Regions from separate parts of the Thalassospira permensis NBRC 106175 genome, predicted to be linked through region 2. Evidence: predicted binding sites of a transcription regulator. Region 2 holds the regulator's gene; the other holds the start of a gene.

Region 1 (7,773 bases), on a different contig from region 2:
CGGCCTCGTTCGAACGGCCGGTGATGCTTTATTCCATCGGCAAGGATTCGTCGGTTTTGCTGCATCTGGCGCGCAAGGCATTTTATCCGGCCCCGCCGCCCTTTCCGCTCATGCATGTCGATACCACGTGGAAATTCCGCGAAATGATCGAATTTCGCGACAAGGTGGCAGCGGAATACGGGTTTGAGCTGATTGTTCATATCAATCAGGACGGCGTTGATCAGGGCATCGGCCCCTTCACCCACGGATCAAGCCTGCATACTGACGTCATGAAAACCCAATCGCTGAAACAGGCGCTGAACAAATACAAGTTCGATGCAGCCTTTGGCGGTGCCCGCCGGGATGAGGAAAAGGCACGCGCGAAAGAACGCGTATTTTCGTTCCGCACCGAAACCCACCGCTGGGATCCGAAAAACCAGCGCCCGGAACTTTGGGATATTTATAACGCACGGATCAACAAGGGCGAAAGCATTCGCGCCTTCCCGATCTCGAACTGGACCGAGCTTGATATCTGGCAATATATCTATCTCGAACAGATCCCGATTGTGCCGCTGTATTATTCGGCCAAACGCCCGGTTGTTGAACGTGACGGCATGCTGATCATGGTTGATGATGACCGTATGCCGCTTAATCCGGGTGAAAAGCCGGAAATGAAATCGGTGCGTTTCAGAACGCTTGGCTGCTATCCGCTGACCGGTGCGGTTGAGTCCGAAGCCGCCACCCTGCCCGAGATTATCCAGGAAATGCTCCTGACCCGCTCAAGCGAACGACAGGGGCGCATGATCGACCATGATCAGGCCGGTTCAATGGAAAAGAAAAAGCAGGAAGGCTACTTCTGATGGCACACAAATCCGATCTGATTGCCGATGACATTCTCGGCTACCTCAAAGCCCAGGAAGAAAAAAGCCTGCTGCGTTTCATCACATGCGGCAGTGTCGATGATGGCAAATCGACCCTGATTGGCCGTCTGCTTTGGGATTCCAAACTGATCTTTGAAGATCAGTTGGCAGCCCTTGAATCCGATAGCCGCAAGGTCGGCACCCAAGGCGGCGAGATCGATTTCGCCCTGCTGCTGGACGGGCTTCAGGCCGAACGCGAACAGGGCATCACGATTGATGTCGCCTATCGGTTCTTTTCGACCGACAAACGCAAATTCATCGTCGCCGATACCCCCGGCCACGAACAATATACGCGCAACATGGCAACCGGTGCCTCGACCGCCGATGTCGCCGTGATCCTGATCGATGCCCGCAAAGGCATCCTGACACAGACACGCCGCCACAGCTTCATCACCTCGCTTTTGGGGATCAAGCATGTGGTTCTGGCGGTGAACAAGATGGACCTGATCGACTATGATCAGGACAAATTCGACACCATTGTCGCCGACTATAAAGAATTCGCCAAAGACCTTGGCTATAGCTCGATCATGCCGATCCCGTTATCGGCCCTTCGCGGCGATAACATGATCGAAGCCAGCCCGAACACCCCGTGGTACGAAGGCCCGACACTTCTGGCGCATCTTGAAACCGTTCAGGTCGAACAGGATGCGATTGAAAAGCCGTTCCGCCTTCCGGTCCAGTGGGTCAACCGCCCGAACCTTGATTTCCGTGGCTTTTCCGGCACCATCGCATCGGGCATCATCAAGCCGGGCGATGCGATTGCCGTCACCGCATCGGGTCAGACCAGCAAGGTCAAGGAAATCGTCACCTTTGACGGCAACCTTGATCAGGCATTCGCCGGTCAGGCCGTGACCATCACACTTGAAGATGAAATCGACATTTCGCGCGGCGATGTTCTGGCCCGACCGGATGAACGCCCGGAATTTGCCGACCAGTTCGAAGCCCGCATCATCTGGATGCACGAAGATCATCTTCTGCCCGGCCGGCCCTATATCATCAAGATGGGCGCACAGGTCACCAACGCACAGATCAGCGACCTGAAATACAAGGTCAATGTCAACACGCTGGAACATATTGCCGGCAAGACGCTAGAACTGAACGAAGTCGGCATTGCCAATATCGCAACCGACAAGGCACTGGCCTTTGATCCCTATGATGACAACCGCCATTCGGGCCGGTTCATCATCATCGACCGTTATTCCAACGCCACCGTTGGTGCTGGCATGGTCAACCATTCGCTTCGCCGTGCGACCAACGTCAAATGGCAGGAAATGGACATCAACAAACAGGCGCGTGCCTATCAGAAAGGTCAGAAATCAGCCGTTCTGTGGTTCACGGGTCTTTCGGGTGCCGGTAAATCGACCATCGCCAACCTGGTCGAGAAAAAGCTGCATGCCATGGGCAAGCACACCTACACCCTTGATGGTGACAATGTCCGTCACGGATTGAACAAGGACCTTGGCTTTACCGATGCCGACCGGGTGGAAAACATCCGGCGTGTCGGTGAAACCGCCAAGCTGTTTGTCGATGCCGGGATCATCACGCTGGTATCCTTCATCTCGCCGTTCAAAAGCGAACGCCAGTTTGCGCGTAGCCTTGTCGAAGATGGCGAGTTCATCGAGGTCTTTATCGACACCCCGATTGAAGTCTGCGAACAGCGCGACGTGAAAGGCCTTTATAAAAAGGCCCGCGAAGGCAAGATCGCCAACTTCACCGGGATCGACAGCCCGTATGAAGCACCGGAACACCCGGAAATCACGGTCAACACCTCCGATCAAACCGCCGAACAGGCAGCAGAGGTCATCGTTGCCAAGCTTGAGGAATTCGGCGTTCTGGGTGCGTGGTATCCTGAAATCTGATCATCAGACGTCCATAATTCACCTGCAAAACCCGATGCTCCTGGCATCGGGTTTTGTTTTGGCGCAATGACTTGAACCGTTCCTGACATTTTCCCGATCTTTGCTGCTTGACTCCCGTTCCCTCCTGACCACATAAAAAGAACAAATCAGGAACTTACATCATGTCGGACAGACGTCTTCATCTTGCCCGTGCTGCGTTGCAACGGGCCGAAAAACAATGGAAAGGACAGGTTGCCTGCCTGCCCGGCGGAACGGATCGGATCATGCGCCGTGCCTTTGGCGGGGTCGATCTTGCACATCATATCAGCATCGGGGGCATTGCCCCGGTGGGTCTGCATGAAATCATCTGCGGTCATGATGATGCCGCCGCCTCCATTCTGGCATGGTATCTGGCACGACTTTCCATCGGGGATCAAACAGGCAAAAGCCTGTTTTGGATTCGACAACGGCGCGCGATTGACCAAGGCGGGCTTTATCCGCTTGCGCTGCCAGCGACGGATATGCCGGTCATGATGGTGGTTGATCGGCAGGCCACCGCCCTTTGGACCTGCGAGGAAGCGGCAAAATCCGGACAGATCGTCAGCATAATTGTCGAAACCACGGATTATGACCTGACTGCGGCACGCCGCCTGCAACTAGCCTGCGAAGCCGGACATACGCGCCTGATTGCGATCCGGCATATGCGGTCCGATGGCAAAACCATCGCATCCAGTGCGCATACGCGGTGGCGGATAACGCCGGAAGCAGCGAAACATTCAACAACAGGCAACCGACACATACTCAGCCTGATCGGGGGACGCGGGGTTCGACCGGGCAGCTGGAGAATGCAAATTGATGCAACAACGTTTTCTTTATCTGTGGCTGACGCACTGGAAAACAGATTGCCACCGGATCGATATGCCTGAAACCGGGGATGATACCCCGCAAACCGCACCATCCCCGCAAACCGCACCATCCCCGCAACGGGAACCGGTCGTGATCACGCGAGCTGATCACAAGGGTGTGCTTGTCTGCGGCAGCAACAAGGCAGCACAAGCACGCGGACTTGCACCGGGCATGCGCCTTGCCGAAGCACGCAGCATATACCCGGCTTTGCGCGACCTTCCCGAACAGCCCGATCTTTATGAACGCCATCTGGCGCGTTTGATCCGCGCGATGGACCGATACAGCCCGTGGGTTGCCCGCGACCGGTTCTTGCAGGAAGCCGATCATAACCATACAGGTGATGCCGGATTGTGGCTTGAAATTACCGGCGGCAGTCACCTTTTTGGTGGCGAAAGTGCGCTTCTGGCGCTGGTTCTGCGCGATGTCAAATCACGTGGTTATGCTGGCCATGCCGCCATTGCCGATACGGCAGGTGCGGCATGGGGGGCGGCACGATGCCACCCTGCTGCCTTGGCTGATCAACGGATTTTAAGCCTGCCGCGCGATCATGATATTGCCGCCGGTTTTCCGATATCCGCTCTGCGTCTGGCCGAACAGGCACGTGTCACCCTGTTTCGGCTGGGGCTTAAACATCTGGGCGACATTACCCCGATGCCGCGTGCCAATATCACCACGCGCTTGGGGCCCGAAGTTTTGCAACGGCTTGATCAGTTTTATGGACGTCTGCCCGAACATCTGAATTTCAATTTGCCAGATCGGCCATGGCTGATCCGGCGCAGCTTTGGCGAACCGCTGGGCGATGCGGCCAATCTGGCGATTACGGTTGAAAGCATGGTAACGGAACTCTGCAACAATCTGGCGCAGGAAAATCTGGGTCTGCGCCGCATTATCCTGCGCTGTGTACGGGTTGACGGGCATACCCATACCATCACACTTGGTACCGGAAGCCCGTGCCAGTCCGCCCAACATGTGTTGCGATTGCTGTCTGAAAAAATGCCCGGTGTCGATACTGGTTTTGGCATCGAACAGGTGATTGTCTACGCCCCGTGGGTCGAACATGTGGCCTTTCGCCAGTCGCGCCTTGACCAGCAACAGGAAGAAACCACCGACCAGATTGCCCTTGCCCAGTTGATCGACCGGATTTCCCACCACCTCGGCCCGCGCGACATGCTGTTTCACCCCGGCCACCACGCCAGCCACTTGCCTGAACAGGCTTCTGTGCGACAGGCCGTTAACGCCCGGACATATCCGGCCAGACGCACCGACATGACATTGCCCAAACGCCCGGCACGCCTGATCGACCCGCCCGAACCGGTCGAAATCCTTGCGCGCGACACCAATGGCACGCCAAGCCGCCTGCGCTGGCGCAAAATGGCGGTCGACATCATCCATGCCGAAGGACCCGAACGGATTTGTCCGGAATGGTGGCAATGCCTTGATCAGGATGAATATGCCCTATCCCCCAAAACGCGGGATTATTTCCGCATCCGTGATCAGGCAGGCCGGTTGTTATGGGCCTTTCGCACCGGCACAACCGGGCAGGATATCTGGTCCATCCATGGATTATTCGGGGACTGACATGACCGATTTCCCCCTTCCCCAAACGACACCTGCCTATGCCGAATTACAGGTCAGCAGCAATTTTTCCTTCCTGCGCGGTGCCTCCCACGCCGAGGAACTAGTTCTTATGGCCGCGACCAAAGGATTGCATGCCATTGCGATAACCGACTGCAACACCTTGGCCGGGGTCGTGCGCGGCCACACCGCACATCAGCCCCACAGGGATCGGCTGAATTATATTGTCGGCTGTCGGCTTGATCCCGTCGATGGTCCGTCTCTGTTATGTTATCCGACGGACCGCACCGCCTATGCCCGGTTATGCCGGTTACTGACCCTTGGCAAACGTCGTGCGCCAAAGGGCGAATGCGAAATTTATCTGGCGGATATCATAAGCCACGCCGACGGATTGCTCTTCATCGCGGTTCCGCCACAAGTCCCCGATGACACCTTTCGCACGCAGTTGATCGCCCTTAAACGCCACTTATCAGGCCGTTTGTGGCTTGCCATCGGGCGGTTCATGGACGGGTTTGATAGCGAACGGCTGGCCTTTACCGAGGCGGTCGAGGCTGAACTTGCCATCCCCGCAGTTGTCACCAATGACGTGCACATGCATGTCCGCTCGCGCAAACCGTTGCAGGATGTCCTGACCTGTATTCGCCATCATTGCCGGATCGAGGATGCCGGATATCGGCTGTTTCCCAATGGCGAACGCCATATCAAAAGCCCGCAGGACATGGCGAAACTTTTCCCGACCCATCCCGAATGGCTGGCTCGCACGATTGAAATCGCCGATCAATGTCGGTTTTCCTTATCCGAATTACGCTATGAATATCCCGATGAAAATGACGGATCGGGTGAAGGCACGCAGGAACGCCTGACCCGCCTGACATGGGAAGGTGCTCATAAACGCTATCCCGACGGCATTCCCGACAAGGTCCGGGGATTGATCGAGGCCGAACTTAAACTGATCGACGAACTGGGCTACGCTCCCTATTTCCTGACGGTGCATGACATTGTCGCCTTTGCCAGATCGCAAAACATTCTGTGTCAGGGACGCGGATCGGCCGCCAATTCATCGGTCTGTTTCTGTCTGCATGTCACATCGGTCGACCCGGCCAAAGTGGAACTTCTGTTTTCGCGCTTCATTAGTAACGCACGGAACGAACCGCCCGACATCGATGTCGATTTCGAACATGAACGCCGCGAAGAGGTGATCCAGCATATCTATCAACGTTATGGCCGGGAACGGGCCGGATTGACGGCAACCGTGATTTCATACCGGTCGCGAAGCGCCATCCGCGATGTCGGCAAGGTGTTCGGCCTGCCCGAAGACACCATTATCAAACTGACCAAAACCATCTGGGGATCGGGCAGCAAGGGCGCGCATGATGAAATGATGCGCCAGTCGGGCATTCATCCAGATGAACCGCGTCTGAAAGCCGTTCTTGATCTGGCAGGCGAACTGACCGGGTTCCCCCGCCATCTGTCCCAGCATGTCGGTGGCTTTGTCATCACTCGTGGCCCGTTATGCGAACTGTCCCCGATTGCCAATGCCGCGATGGAGGACCGCACCACCATCGAATGGGACAAGGACGATATCGATGCGCTGGGCATCCTCAAGGTCGATGTGCTTGCCCTTGGAATGCTAAGCTGTATTCGCAAGGCATTCGATGAATTGAGAAACCACAAGAATATCGATCATGATCTGGCAACCCTTCCCAAAGAAGACGGGCGGGTTTACGACATGCTGGAAAAAGCCGACAGCATCGGCACATTTCAGGTCGAATCTCGCGCGCAAATGAGCATGCTTCCACGATTAAAGCCGCGCAGCATCTATGACCTGACCATTCAGGTTGCCATTGTCCGTCCCGGCCCGATCCAGGGCGGCATGGTCCATCCCTTCCTGCAACGGCGCATGGGGCGCGAAAAGGTCGATTACCCGTCAAAGGAACTCGAAGCCGTTTTAAAGCGCACCTGTGGCGTACCGCTGTTTCAGGAACAGGCCATGCAGATTGCCATCGTGGCTGCCGGCTATACTGGCGGTGAGGCCGATGAATTGCGCCGTGCCATGGCAACCTTTCGCCGCACGGGAACGATTGGCGCGCATCGCGACAAATTCATCAATGGCATGCTGAAAAACGGATATGCCGCCGAGTTTGCAGAACGCTGCTTCAAACAGATCGAAGGCTTCGCCGATTACGGCTTTCCCGAAAGCCATGCAGCCAGTTTTGCCATCCTTGCCTATGCGTCATCATGGCTTAAATGCCATCATCCCGATGTGTTTTTATGCGCCCTTCTGAACGCGCAACCGATGGGGTTTTATGCCCCGGCGCAACTGGTTGCGGATGCCAAAAATCATGGTGTCCGAGTGCTTGAAATCGATATCAATCACAGTTTCTGGGACAATCATCTGGAACGGGAACTGGGCCGCGCCAGCGGTCATCTTTCCGTCCGGCTGGGCTTCCGCCAGACCAAGGGGTTCGGGCAGTTCGATGCCCTGTCCCTGATCGCAAACCGCCCGACCGGCGGATTTCAGGATATCTTTCTGATGGCGCGCCAGACCGGGCTAT
Region 2 (7,773 bases):
AGCGGCACCTTCAATATCTCGACCGGGGCGGCAATCGTTGCGGCGGCCTGCGGCGCCATCGTTGCCAAGCACGGCAACCGCGCGGCGTCGTCAAAATCGGGATCGGCCGATGTTCTGATGGCGCTTGGCGTCAATCTCGATGCCGATATGGCGCTTCTTGAAAAGGCGCTAAAGGAAATCAATCTGTGCTTCATGATGGCAACGCGCCATCATTCGGCGGTGCGTCACGTGATGCCGACCCGCGTTGAAATGGGCACGCGCACGATCTTCAACCTGCTGGGACCGCTGGCCAACCCGGCCAAAACCAAACGCCAGGTCATGGGTGTTTTCGCCCGTGAATGGGTTGAACCGATTGCCAATGTTCTGAACCGTCTGGGCTCGGAACATGCGTGGGTTGTCTATGGTCATAGCGGCCTTGATGAAATTTCAACAACCGGCCCGACCTTTGTCGCCGAAGTCAAAAACGGCGCAGTCACGACCTTTGAAATCAACCCCGAAGATTACGGCCTTGAAATCGTCACCCTTGATGCGCTTAAAGGCGGCGACGCCCAGACAAACGCGCAGGCCATTCTCGATCTTCTTGCCGGTAAAAAAAGCGCCTATCGCGATATCGTTCTGCTGAATGCCGCAGCCGCCCTTGTGGTGACCGACATCGCAACCGATCTTGCCGATGGCATCGCAAAGGCCCGCACCGCAATCGATTCCGGCAAAGCCGCAGAAACCTTGCAGGCACTAGTCCGCATTTCCAATCAGGGGACCGCAGCGTGAGCGACGTACTCGAACGTATCTGTAACGACAAACGCGACCACATCGCCGCCTGCAAGGCGCGAAAGTCACTTGCCGACCTCGAAACCGCAGCCAGATCACAATCCGCACCGCGCGGCTTCATCAGGGCGCTTGAAACATCGGTTGCGGATGGTCGTTACGGCCTGATTGCCGAGATTAAAAAGGCATCCCCGTCCAAGGGCCTGATCCGCCCGGATTTCAATCCGCCCGTTCTGGCGCAGGCCTACAAGGCCGGTGGGGCAAGTTGCCTGTCGGTCCTGACCGACATCCCCTATTTCCAGGGCGATGACAGCTATCTGATCGCGGCACGTGCCGCCGTTGATCTGCCGGTCCTGCGCAAGGATTTCATGCTTGATCCCTATCAGGTGACCGAAGCCCGGGCCCTTGGTGCCGATTGCATCCTTCTGATCATGGCCGCCCTCGAAGACGCCCAGGCCGCCGAGCTTGAAGACGCCGCAAACAGCCTTGGCATGGATGTCCTGATCGAGGTGCACAACGCCCAGGAACTCGAACGCGCCCTGAAACTGAAATCTAAGCTGCTTGGCGTGAACAACCGCAATCTGAAAACGCTCGAAGTCTCCCTGACCACGACCGAAGAACTCGCTGGTATGGTCGATGACAGCCGGATGCTGGTCGCCGAAAGCGGCCTGTTCACGCACGATGACCTCGCCCGCATGGCAAAGGTCGGCGCGCAATGCTTCCTGATCGGCGAAAGCCTGATGCGTCAGGATGATGTCACCGCCGCAACCCGCAATATTCTTGGCCTCGCGGCCTAGAGACGGTAAGCAGTCTGGCTGATTGATCCTTCACTTGGCCGGACCATTTATCGGGTCAATATGCGTAAACACCCAATAACGATGGTTTATTCCCAACATATCTTGCCCCTTTGGATGCACCCGCGCGCCGAGCATATCGTTACCTTCAAGGTCGTCAAATCGCGAAAAGACAAAACAGAAAGCCGGTGTCAGACATAATTTATCGCGATCCTGATAATCACCGACACTAAACCGCTCCCAATAAGCCTCCCCCGACCACGATCTAGCACCCCGTCCGCGGATCAGTACTTTGTTTTCAGTGGTTAGTTCCGCCCGGAACTGCCATCCGCTCAATGGGTTTACAAAGGTGAAGGCATTGTCAACGAGCGCAGCTTCAACTTCCTGACGACCAAGTTTCACATAGCCTGGCGGCAGGTACGTTGGATCCTGGGCTTCTTTCTCAAGGTAATTAATGCCAATCTCACGGATACGTGCGACGTCATCTTCTGTGAGAATCCTCTCGGGGGTATGTTGAATTCCACAGGCCTGAAGCAGGACAAAAGTTCCACCCAAAAGCAATTTCATGTATTTGTTCATCGGCCTAACCATCTTATGAACATAAAATATTTAAGTGTATTTTCGAACTAACACACAACTTTGAGATCAACAAGGTAGCATCATGGCAGACAAACTTTCGCATATCGACGCCGCTGGTAACGCCGTCATGGTCGATATTTCGGCCAAGACCGATACCGCGCGCGTCGCCATCGCAAAGGGCCGTGTCCTGATGTCGGCGGAAACGGCCCGGCTGGTTGCCGAACGCGGCCATAAAAAGGGCGACGTTCTTGGCATCGCCCAGCTTGCCGGGATTATGGGTGCCAAGAAAACCGCTGACCTGATCCCGCTTTGCCATCCCCTGCCCCTGACCTCGGTCGAAGTCACGCTGGAACTCGCAACTGACACCGATGCGGTAGATATTGTCGCGACATGCAAAACCACCGGCAAAACCGGGGTGGAAATGGAAGCCCTGACCGCCGTTTCCGTTACCGCACTCACCGTGTTCGATATGTGCAAGGCGGTCGATAAAGCCATGCGGATTACCGATATTCGCGTTGTCCACAAGGAAGGCGGAAAGTCGGGTACTTTCACCGCCGACTGATCCCTGAAAATACCCAAATTTCGTTTCTTGACCGAAAGAATGCCCTTAAACGGTGATTTTTCGGGTTGTGGTGCTTGACGAACAAGCAGAACCAAAGTAGAACATTCATGTATTCGGTTTGTTCTTATTACAGGTTCGGGAAAAATCATGCTGACGCGCAAGCAATACGAATTGCTGGTCTATATCGATAATTACCTTCGCGATCATGGCATCTCGCCCTCTTTTGACGAGATGAAAGAAGCCCTGAGCCTGAAATCCAAATCCGGCATTCATCGCCTGATTACCGGGCTTGAGGAACGCGGTTTTATTCGCCGTCTCGCCCATCGGGCCCGCGCGCTCGAAGTCCTGCGTCTTCCCGATAATAATGATGACGACGCGGCGGAAACGCCCAACAATGTTACCTCTATCGCCTCCGCGCGAAAGGCTGCGCATCGGCCGGCAACCGTGCCTTCGGCCTTTTCGGAATCGGGTGAATCCGTTTCACTGCCGCTGTTTGGCCGGATTGCGGCAGGTACCCCGATCGAAGCCCTTCGCGATCAGACCACAATGGTGCAGGTCCCGGCAGCGCTTCTGGGAACCGGCGATCACTATGCGCTTGAAGTTTCCGGTGATTCGATGATCGATGCCGGTATTCTCGATGGCGACACCGTCCTGATCCAGCGTTGCGAACAGGCCAATGATGGCTCCATCGTTGTCGCACTGGTCGACGACGCCGAAGCCACTCTGAAACGCCTGAAACGTGGCCGTGGCGAAGTTCTGCTGGAACCGGCCAATGCGCGTTATGAAACGCGCGCGCTGTCGCCTGATCGTGTCCGCATTCAGGGACGTCTGATCGGTTTGCTCCGCCAATACTGATAGAATACCGAATAAACCGAATAAACCGAAAGAAACGCCGTCGGCCTTGCCTGGCGGCGTTTTTTATTTGACCACCCTGCCCCCGATGATAATCCACGGCCAGATGCCGGACGTTTCACGCACGGTTTCGATCACCGGGGCGGCATCGGGCCGCAACGCAATCAATACGCCCCCCTGCCACCATAACAGGTCATCATCGATGACAGTCACATCCGGCGCACAGATATCACGCGGCATATCGCGTTTCAGGCTGATGATCATATCGCCATGGCGGCATGCATAGAACGGATTGGCAAGATCATTGGCAATGATCACCTGCCGTCCGGCGATCCTGACGGAACAAACCGTTGCGTCGCATTTTTCGATGACATTGCCGGCATCATGATCGGCGATACCAAATCGCGCCATCCAGACCGACTGCTGAAAATCCGAAATGCCTTCGGGCAGGACAAGTTTGTCGCGCACCCTGTCGCGAATTGCCCAGCTTTCCTGATCCCCCGAAACCAGAATATCCGCCGGGCGATACAGGATTTGCGCCGCAATCGCCACGCATAGCGGAATGACAGCAAACCGGGCAATCGCGTTCCCCCGCCAGACCAGCCACCAGGCCATCGCCATCATGATGCCGATGGCAAATACGGCACTAAACTGCTCGACATGCCAAAGCCCCCAGGCCTGATCGGCGGCAAGGCTTGCGGTTTCAATCAACAATGTCAGTCCCGGCTTCATCAACCACAATGCCAGTCCCCCGGCTCCGAACGGCATCAGAACAAGCGTCGCCACAATCAGCGGCATCACCCAGAACGCCATCACCGGAATGGCAATCAGGTTGGACACGATCCCGATCATCGAAATCCGCCCGAAATGAAACCCGATGATCGGCGCGGTCACCGCCGTAACCAGCAACCCGGTCATCACCAGCCCGGCAAAAAACAGCCAAAGCCGGAATAGCCATGACCGATCCCCCGACTTGTCAAACCATCGCCTGCCCGGACCATCATAAAACGCCACCAGAACCGACACCGCCGCAAAGGAAAGCTGAAAGCTTGGCCCCAATACCGCATCGGGCCGCAGGATCAGAACAACCAGCGCCGCAAACGCCACCAACCGCAACGATATCGCCCGCCGATCCAGCAGCAACGCAATCCAGACAATCGTCAACGTCACAAAGGCACGCTGCGTCGGCACACTGGCCCCTGACAGGCCAAGATAGATCACGGCTGCGCCCATCGCCCCGATAGCCGCCCATTTCTTGATCGGAAACCGCAGCGCAAGGGCGGGAATGGCCGCCATGCCAAACCGCAGGAAAAAGAAAACCGTCCCGCTTAAAAGCCCCATATGCAGCCCGGAAATCGCCAGAAGATGCGCCAATCCCGATTTGCGAAGATCATCGGCAATTTCCGCACTGACATCGCCGCGTTCGCCGACAATCAGTGCCTTGGCAATCCCGGCCTCTGCGCCGGTAAGGCTCTGATCGATTGCCGTCATGATCGTCAGGCGCAGACTTTCGATCCGGTCCGAAACCGGCTGCATCATTCCTGTTTCGGCCTTCTTGGTCACACTATATTTATGGCCGAAAACAAACCCGGTCGCCCCGATCCCGTCCAGATATAATCCGCGTGAAAAATCCGGGTCGCCCGGCACGGACGCCGCGCGCAACGGAAACAGCCGTGCCGTTGCCACGATATGATCCCCAACGGAAAGCTCATCGCCACCCGGAAGGCTCAATCGCACCTTCCAGTCAAATGCCCGGTCCTCAAGCCCCGCGATCCGCATTGGTGCCACGGTCATACGCATCCGCCCGCCCCGTGGCTCCAGAAGCGTGATGTCGCCCTCGATCTCTGTCATGTAAAGCGTCTTGGTGAGAAGCCCGGATGGCGCCCTTTCAAGATGGATGGATGCAATCAGCAACCCGCCACAAAAACCCGCCAGCAGCAGAATGCCAAAGAATGGCAAAACCCAGCGTCGCGAAATCCACAATCCGGACAGCAAAAGAATCACCGCTAGGCCGCTTTGCTGTACCGTCAGGCGCGCAGGGAGAGAAAAATACGCCGCACATCCCAACCCGAAGAATATAACCGTGCACAGAATCCAGGAATTTCTGCGCGCGGCCAACAACAATCCTGTTTGCGAAAATATTCTCGCAACATATTGATTTTTATTAATTCCATCACGACTTATTCGACGAATGTACAATAGCCTGCCCGGCGCACAGTTTCTATCTATCATCGGCTGTGGTGCAACACCGCCGCATATGTGTTATAGCGTGCACGCCAAAAGTCATTACGACAAGCAACAACATCCAGCCAACGGATAGAGTGAATGACGGTTGTTACCCGTTTTGCCCCGTCTCCGACCGGGTTTCTGCATATCGGCGGCGCACGCACCGCCCTTTATAACTGGCTTTATGCCAAACACACCGGCGGCAAATTCCTGCTGCGCATCGAAGACACCGACCGGGAACGTTCAACCCCCGAAGCCGTCGAAGCCATCTTTGATGGGCTAAGCTGGCTTGGCCTGACCGCAGACGAAGAACCGACCTTCCAGTTCGCCCGTCGCGACCGCCACGCCGAAGTCGCCCATGAACTGATCAAGGCCGGAAAAGCCTATTATTGCTATTGCTCGCAGCAAGAACTTCAGGAAATGCGCGAAAAGGCCCGCGCCGAAGGCCGCCCGATGAAATATGACGGCACCTGGCGCGACCGCGATGCATCCGACGCCCCGGCTGGCGTCAAGCCTGTCGTGCGTCTGAAGGCACCGCAGGACGGCGATGCCGTGATTTCCGATCAGGTACAGGGCGATGTCCGCGTTGCCAATGAACAGCTTGACGATTACGTTATTCTGCGTGGCGATGGCACCCCGACCTATATGCTGTCTGTCGTTGTCGATGACCACGATATGGGCATTACTCACGTGATCCGTGGCGATGACCATCTGACCAATGCGTTTCGCCAGAAGGCGCTTTACGACGCGATGGGATGGGATGTCCCGACCTTTGCCCATATTCCGCTGATCCACGGCCCGGACGGCGCCAAGCTGTCCAAACGCCATGGTGCGCTGGGTGTTGATGCCTATCGCGATGAAATGGGTTTCCTGCCCGAAGCCGTGAACAACTACCTGCTGCGTCTTGGCTGGGGTCACGGGGACGAGGAAATCATTTCCCAGGAACAGGCCATTGAATGGTTTGACATCAAAGATGTTGGCAAGGGTGCGGCGCGTTTCGACTTCGCCAAACTGACCAACCTGAATGGCGTTTATCTGCGCCAGGCGGATGATACCCGCCTTGCAAACGACATTGCACCGCTGATCGCAAAACAGATTGGCGTCGATGCAATTGACGCAGCGCAAAAAGAAATCTTGATCAAAGGCATGTCAGGGCTTAAAGAAAGAGCCAAGACACTCATCGAGCTCGCCGACTCTTCGGCCTTCTATGTTACGGACGGCGTCATGTCGTTTAACGAGAAAGCTCAGTCCCTGATTGATAGCGCCCCCGAAGGCCTGTTTGCCGAACTGGCAAAGGAACTCGACGCGCTTGAAAGCTGGACCGAAGAGAACGTTGACGCAAGCGTTCGCAACATTGCCGAAAAACTCGATCAGAAGCTCGGCAAAGTCGCGCAGCCCTTGCGGGCCGTGCTCACCGGTTCCAACTCATCGCCTGGCATCTTCGAAGTAATGATCGTGCTTGGCAAATCCCAAACGCTGAAACGCATCCGCAAATTCGATGCCCAATAACAGCGTAAAATAAAAAACTTAAACACTGAATTTGCGCTTTGTGCGCCGCAGCACTATGCTGCACACAACTTGAAAACCGTGTTCGTTCAAACAGGGAAGGAAAAATAGTCATGGCTCAGAATTCCAAGACTTCCCACACCGTGACACTGACCGACAATGCCACTGGCAAGTCGATCGAATTGCCGGTGATCGAGGGTAGCGTTGGTCCGTCTGTAATCGACATTCGGAAACTCTACTCCGAAACCGGATATTTCACCTATGACCCGGGCTTCACCTCGACCGGCTCCTGCCAGTCCGAGCTGACCTATATTGACGGCGATGTCGGCATCCTGCGTCACCGCGGCTATGCCATTGATGAGCTTGCCGAACAATCCGATTTCCTCGAAGTTTGCTATTTGCTGATTTACGGCGATCTGCCGAATGCAAAAGACAAGGCGCAATTTGAAAATGACATCACCATGCACACCATGGTGCATGAGCAGATGC

The links. The regulator LexA, encoded in region 2, represses DNA repair genes until DNA is damaged. The targets are predictions, from matches to a motif close to ATGTTCTANTTTGGTTC.
Region 1: a site for LexA is predicted at 2,898-2,914, ahead of SMB34_RS13605 (ImuA family protein). Genes of this name have one in related genera too.

Annotation. Positions count from the first base shown of each region.
Region 1 covers NZ_AUNC01000025.1:22,708-30,480, forward strand. The annotation lists gene cysD (sulfate adenylyltransferase subunit CysD) at 1-839, shown strand, start outside; gene cysN (sulfate adenylyltransferase subunit CysN) at 839-2,758, shown strand; gene SMB34_RS13605 (ImuA family protein) at 2,920-3,663, shown strand; gene SMB34_RS13610 (Y-family DNA polymerase) at 3,593-5,221, shown strand; gene SMB34_RS13615 (error-prone DNA polymerase) at 5,223-7,773, shown strand, end outside.
Region 2 covers NZ_AUNC01000034.1:58,744-66,516, forward strand. The annotation lists gene trpD (anthranilate phosphoribosyltransferase) at 1-768, shown strand, start outside; gene trpC (indole-3-glycerol phosphate synthase TrpC) at 765-1,562, shown strand; gene SMB34_RS15120 (hypothetical protein) at 1,593-2,138, opposite strand; gene moaC (cyclic pyranopterin monophosphate synthase MoaC) at 2,221-2,700, shown strand; gene lexA (transcriptional repressor LexA) at 2,848-3,555, shown strand; gene SMB34_RS15135 (ComEC/Rec2 family competence protein) at 3,619-5,556, opposite strand; gene gltX (glutamate--tRNA ligase) at 5,878-7,287, shown strand; gene SMB34_RS15145 (citrate synthase) at 7,398-7,773, shown strand, end outside.